Regions from separate parts of the Shewanella sp. K8 genome, predicted to be linked through region 1. Evidence: riboswitches for the same ligand, from Rfam matches in the RefSeq annotation. Region 1 holds a riboswitch; the other holds the start of a gene.
What was found. Region 1 has a riboswitch for thiamine pyrophosphate ahead of ON072_RS06080 (TonB-dependent receptor). Riboswitches for the same ligand answer to the same signal wherever they lie in the genome.

Region 1 (3,418 bases):
CCATGTACTGATAGAATTGCCTTACAGCACCGAGCTGGTGGGTTACCCTGAAACCGGGGTTATTCATGGTGGGGTTATCACCACTTTGATGGATACTGCCAGTGGTTGCGCCGTGGTTTGTGCTATCAAGGACAAATATGGTTCGCTGGAGATCTCGCCAACTCTGGATCTGCGGGTCGACTATATGAAGCCCGCCGAGCCCCACAAGCCGGTGTATGGTTTTGCCGAGTGTTATAAGTTGTCATCCAGCGTCGCGTTCACCCGGGCCATCGCCTATCAGGACAGCATAGACGACCCCATCGCCCATGCGGTTGGCTCCTTTATGCGGATAAGCCCTGAAATGATAGGGGATACTTTCCGCAAGGCACTGATGGGTGAGGAGACGAAATGACAGATCCCAAGGCATCCATGGATGTAAAAAGCATAGTTGCTAAAGTGACAGAAACCAATGATTTCAGTCACTTGCTTGAGCATGTTCCCTATGCTCGCTTTATCGGCATGCAGGTGGACAGGTTTGGCGATGAACTGGTGTTTCGTCTGCCGGCCAAAGATGACAACATAGGTAACCCGGTACTGCCGGCCATTCACGGTGGCGTGATAGCCGGGTTTATGGAGATGTCGGCCATCATCCAGCTTATGGTGTTTATGCAAACCAGTAAGGTGCCCAAGGTGGTTGATTTTTCCATCGACTACTTACGCGCCGGTTATCATAAGGACAGCTTCGCCGAGTGCCGAATAACCCGTCAGGGGCGGCGAGTGGCCAATGTCAATATCGACTGCTGGCAAACCAACCGCAAACAGTTGATTGCAACGGCCAGGGCGCACTTTTTGATTGATTGAGAATAAGGGATTGGCAGATGAAAAAAGTCTTGGTAATAGCAGCAACCGTGCTGGCTCTGGCAGGCTGCGCCAACCATACGGCCGGGGTGTATGCCAGCTCGACCGGTGAAAGCCGCGCAGACAACAGCAGCTTTGCCCGCTCTGTGAGTGTGGGTGATCTTATGGCCAGAGGCGAGGGCGGCTTGCTCAGAGGCACAGCCACCATCAGCAGCAAGGTCGCTACCGATATGCGCATTCAGTACAAGTTCACCTGGTATGATGCCAGCGGCTATACCCTGGATGATGAAGGTGTGTCCTGGAAGTCGGTTAAGCTGCATGGTAAACAGCAGTTGCAGGTGAGCGCCGTGGCGCCGAATCCGACCGCCAGCCGTTTTGAGATCTATGTGCGCGAGGCCTTTTCAAACTAAAAGTTGAAACCTCGGCACCACTGCCGCCCGAGCCATTATTCCCGTTGAATGCTCAACACTCGGGAGTATTGGGGTGGGCGGTTTTTTTATGCCCTCGGGTACAATTTGGCAACCTGGCTCACTTTTGTTGGTAACTCGTGTATACTGGCCCGCGCCAAGGGGTGTTTACCGCATTGCGGTTGACTGAGATGTCGTATGACGAACCCTTAGAACCTGATCCGGCTAGTACCGGCGTAGGAATGGGCCACAATTCGTGCACTTTCAACTCGCTTTCTTATTGCCGGATCTCAAACTGTGAATATTTGAGGTCCTATGTCCAAGTTTACCGTACCTACTCTGCTTGCCAGCACCATTCAGATGCTGCTGTGGGCACCCGTTCATGCCGCCGATAATCCCGGCGTTGAAAAGCAAGATGAGCAACAAGCCATGGAAGTAATAGTCGTCAGCGGCGACTTTCGTGGCCTGACGCTGGAGAAGATGCCCTCCAGTGTGACTGTTATCGATGAGCAGCGCATTGAAGATCAAGGCGCCGAGCATTTCGAAGACATGCTGGGTAACGTGGCCAATTTCAACTGGTCAGGTGCCAGCTCCCGGCCAAGATACTTCCAGATCCGCGGGGTAGGTGAGCAGGAGCAATACCAGGGAGCGCCCAACTCCTCTGTGGGCTTTATTATCGATGATATCGATCTCTCCGGGCTGGGCAGCGTTTCCAGCCTGTACGACCTGCAGCAGTTTGAAGTGCTGCGCGGCCCTCAGGGCACCCGCTATGGCGCCAATGCCCTGGCCGGTCTTATCTATCTCAAGAGCAATGATCCCACAGACGTATTCGAGCACGGCGCCGAAGTCTCGCTCGGTAATGATAATCTGCAAACCTTCAGCGGCTTCAGTTCCGGCCCAGTGACTGATTCCGGCAAGCTGCTCTATCGTGTGGCGCTGCAGCAACACAAGCAGAACGGTTATCGCGACAACCTGTATTTGGGCCGTGACGATACCAATGAGCGTGATGAATTCAGCGGCCGTATCAAGCTGCGCTGGTACGCCACCGACAAGTTGCAGGCGGACTTCACTCTACTGCACGCCGATTTTGACAATGGTTATGATGCCTGGACCCTGGACAATAACGGCTTCGATACCATTACCGATGCGCCGGGCGTCGACAAGCAGCGCACCACGGGATCCAGTCTCAAGCTGAGCTATACCGGCTTTGAGGCTTTTGAGCTGGTGTCCCTGTCAAGCTATGCCGCAACAGATCATCACCACGGTTACGACGGTGACTGGGCCAACCCGGATTACTGGGCCGGGAAAGAGTGCGGCGGCGCACCCTGTGAGTACGATTACACCTGGGATAAACGCGGCGAGCGGCGCACTCTGTCACAGGAGTTCAGATTCAGCTCCAACGAGGCCGGGCGGATTTTCGGCGGCAGCACAGACTGGCTGGCCGGGCTCTATTTTATCGATCTCGATGAGGACAATGATCTCTACTCTGAATACAACGGCGGGCCGGATGAAGTGCTGACTTCCCGCTACAGCGCCAGTAACTATGCGGTGTTTGCCCAGTTGGACTCAGATCTGGGAGCGGGTTACAGTCTGTCTATCGGTGCTCGTCTCGAGCGACGTGAGAGTGACTACAGCGACAGCAATGGTGATGCCTTTAGCCCATCGGAAAACATGTGGGGCGGCCATATCGCCCTGTCCAAGGCACTGGCTGAACACCATGAAGCCTATGTTCGGATAGCCAGGGGCTACAAGGCCGGTGGTTTCAATATGACGTTGCCCCAGGAGCTGGCCGACAAGAAAGAGTTCGATACCGAAATCCTCTACAACTATGAACTGGGGCTGAAATCCAGTTGGGCCGATGGCTTGCTGGATACACGTCTGGCACTGTTCTTTATGGACAGGGAAGATCAGCAGGTAGCGGCCTCGCTGCAGGATCCTGTCGATCCCCAGCGCTTTATTCTGTTCACCGAAAACGCCGGCAGCTCCAATAACTATGGCGCCGAGCTGGAAGCCAACTGGTATCCCACAGATTCACTGCAGTTCTATACCAGCCTTGGGTATCTGCAGACAGAATACGGTGATTACCAATACTTGGATGAAGATAAGAATCCTGTGGATCTCAGCGGCCGGGAACTGGCCCACTCGCCGAGATGGACCTATAGTCTCGGCATGAC
Region 2 (3,418 bases), on a different contig from region 1:
CAAACCATGGCTGACGGCATTGGCTATCTCTTCATTCAGACTGTATCCAGCGGAAAACTGGCCATTGAACTGGGCTTCGGCTGCTGGGGCTTTGCTGTTGGGCATGATTGACTCTCTGGTTCGACCTCATTGAAAGTGAGTCTAACAGCGCTGTAGCGCCATGGCTAGATAAAAGTGTACAAGTGTTCGCTGAGATGGATTTATTCCTTGAGACGTATCGTCTGCATTTTTGCAAACGTCTAATGTTGCACCTTAACAACTCGTTACCCGGCTTCCAAGTCGCTTTTTACAGTTATTTTGTTCAGAGGATTCCGTCAGTCTTATTCGACAAGGGTTTTACCTGTTTTGCTTGAAGCCGTCGATTTGAGTTTGTAGCGTAAATTGCTTTTCAAACAAGGGAATGAACTTTTTGCCGAGGGTTTTCCTCTAACACTGAGTTTACATTCAGCGACGGATAAATCAGCGGCTTATGCCTTCTCTTCCAGAAAAGTTTATTGCCAGCCGAGACGAAAGCTCGGCGGCAATGGCAAGCTTGAGCATCAGCATCCCGGGTAGGGATGCTGCCTTTGAGCTTGGTCTGGATGAAATCATTAATCCCTGTTCCTGCCAACCAAGCCATTATCAATCACATTCGATTGACCCTTTCTTTACACAATCGCCTTTTAGTCAACAGCTTGGGTTTCAACCCCAATGCCTGGTGCAAGTTGGCATGGCTAAAAAAGCAGAGCAGGGGGATGGTGAGGCAAAGGGCAACGCCTTCAGCAGTTGGACTGTGGCGGGAGCCGCGCACTTAGTACTATTGCTGGGGCTATCCTGGTTTTGGCAGCAAGCAGAATGGCAAAGAGTGGTGACTGAGCCTGCCAAACCCAAGGCGCTGCAATCCTATCTGTATTTCAGTCAGCCCAGCCCAAAACCGTTAACGCCAGTGCCGGAAGCCTTGAAGGATGAAGCAATAACCCAGCCCAAGGAAGCGATAGAGGTTCAAAAAGCTGAGCAACAAAAAACCGAGCAACAAAACACTGAGCAACAAAAACAGGCCGCCGAAGAGTCAGAGCAAGAGACTGAACAAGTGGCTGTTCAAAACCAGAAAGAGCAAAGGATCCCCAAGACTCGGGAGCAAAGCGTTAAACCTACTGGTAGATTCATTGAAGACACAAAAAATGCAGCCGTACCTGCGCCAGAGCGAGCAAATGACTTTAGACCGCAGCCGGCAGAGCAAGCTCAGCTGGACTTCAGTTCAAGCGCATTAAAGTCTGCCCGAAAAGTATTGCAACACTCTCAACAGCAGGCGCTGCTGCAGTTATCACAGCAATATGCGGATAAGGCCACGGGACGCAAGAGCCTCAGTGAAATGGATGGGGAGATGGAAGTGCTTTGGGTCAATGACGCCGATGATTTCAATAAAGTGGCCAGTCTGGATCTGCCGCTCGACCCTAACCGTATCGTCAAGGATGGTGATACCTGCTATCGGGTCGTCAAGGTGCCGACTCCGCTCAATCCCTATGCCGAAAACTTGGGTTTCCCATTTAAGTGCGGTCAGACAGAGATGGAAAAAGCGCTCAAGGAGGCGGTGGCCAGCCGTTTAAAGCGGCTTGGTAAGTGAGTTTTGCAATCAATTTATTTGATTTGAAATAAATTGATTGTTCAATTGTTTTTGGTATTTCCATTTAATTCAAATGATTAAGTTGTGATTTTAATGGATTCAATCCTGCGGCACATTTTGTCATTGGGCTTGTTTCCCGCTTCGGCTTGTGCTTATACTCGGCAGCAATCTTGTCGGAGTGCCCTCTGGGCTGAGACCGTTTATTCGGGATCCGTTGAACCTGATCAGGCTAGCACCTGCGAAGGAAACAAGCATTCAGCTGCAGCATTACCGCAGCCACTGCGAGCAAAAATCTATGCCAAAGGCTTTAAAGAGCCGAGGCGATATCTGGCTTCTCAAGCGGACATTGAACTGACCTGAAACCACGAGGTCAGTCTGCCAACACCGCCGGAGGAGGACTCCAAATCAAGGAGTTTAACCAGTCAGCTTGCGCCGCTTATTATTCAACTCTCCTGACAAGCAATTTCATTTTCCAAAAGAGTGAGCTTGCTTATGTCAAATCGTCAATCCAATCGTCGTCAAACCCGTGAGGCCGCCCAGGCCTTTATCGATAACCTTAAACCCTTGCAGCATCCCAATTCACAGAAGCTGTTTGTTCAGGGCACCCGGGCCGATATTCAGGTAGCCATGCGCCAAATCAGGCAGACAGACACCCGAATACCAACCCAAGATGGCAGTGAGCAATTTGAACCTAATCCCGCCGTACGTGTTTATGATTGTGCCGGCCCTTATTCAGATCCCAACGCGGCTATCAATGTGCGCCAGGGCCTTGATAAACTGCGCCAGGGCTGGATCTTAGAGCGTGATGATACGCAAGAGCTGACTTCGGTCAGCTCCAGTTTTACCCAGCAGCGGCTGGCGGATGAAGGGCTGGATCATCTGAGATTCGACGCTTTGCCCAAACCGCGCCGGGCCAAGCCGGGTAAGCGAGTGACCCAATTGCATTACGCCCGTGCCGGCATTATCACTCCTGAAATGGAATATATCGCCATTCGTGAAAATATGGCCCGGGCCAACGAAGCGCTTGCCAAAGATCCGCAACTGGCCCGCAAAGCCAAAGGAGAAGCCTTTGGCGCTATAGTTGCCACGCCGATAACCCCTGAGTTTGTCCGCAGCGAAGTGGCCCGTGGCCGCGCCATCATTCCTGCCAACATCAACCATCCGGAAGCTGAGCCGATGATTATCGGCCGCAACTTTTTGGTGAAGGTCAACGCCAATATCGGTAATTCGGCGGTGACCTCTTCCATCGAGGAAGAGGTGGAAAAACTGGTGTGGGCCACCCGTTGGGGCGCCGATACGGTAATGGATCTGTCCACCGGCCGTTATATCCACGAAACCCGTGAATGGATAGTACGCAACTCGCCTGTGCCCATAGGTACCGTGCCCATCTATCAGGCGCTGGAAAAGGTCAGCGGCATTGCCGAAGATCTCAGCTGGGAAGTGTTTCGCGACACCCTGATAGAGCAGGCCGAACAAGGAGTGGATTACTTCACCATTCATGCCGGGGTATTGCTGCGCTATGTGCCCATGACGGCCAATCGGGTGACCGGCATGGTATCTCGTGGCGGCTCCATTATGGCCAAGTGGTGCCTGAGCCATCATAAGGAAAACTTCCTCTACAGCCATTTCCGCGACATCTGTGAGCTTTGCGCCGCCTATGATGTGTCACTGTCACTCGGTGACGGCATGCGCCCCGGCTCGATTGCCGATGCTAACGACGAGGCTCAGTTTGCCGAGCTGGAAACCTTGGGTGAGCTGGTGAAAATCGCCTGGGAATACGATGTGCAGACCATTATCGAAGGGCCGGGCCATATC

Region 2: linked by a shared signal. The riboswitch ahead of thiC (phosphomethylpyrimidine synthase ThiC) and the one ahead of ON072_RS06080 (TonB-dependent receptor) in region 1 are both predicted to bind thiamine pyrophosphate.

The regions. Positions count from the first base shown of each region.
Region 1 covers NZ_JAPEHY010000007.1:147,503-150,920, reverse strand. Annotated here, with positions in the region: gene ON072_RS06095 (PaaI family thioesterase) at 1-391, shown strand, start outside; gene ON072_RS06090 (PaaI family thioesterase) at 388-840, shown strand; gene ON072_RS06085 (YcfL family protein) at 858-1,247, shown strand; TPP riboswitch at 1,395-1,504, shown strand; gene ON072_RS06080 (TonB-dependent receptor) at 1,560-3,418, shown strand, end outside.
Region 2 covers NZ_JAPEHY010000040.1:28,309-31,726, reverse strand. Annotated here, with positions in the region: gene trhA (PAQR family membrane homeostasis protein TrhA) at 1-105, opposite strand, end outside; gene ON072_RS18220 (hypothetical protein) at 710-1,603, shown strand; TPP riboswitch at 1,768-1,867, shown strand; gene thiC (phosphomethylpyrimidine synthase ThiC) at 2,096-3,418, shown strand, end outside.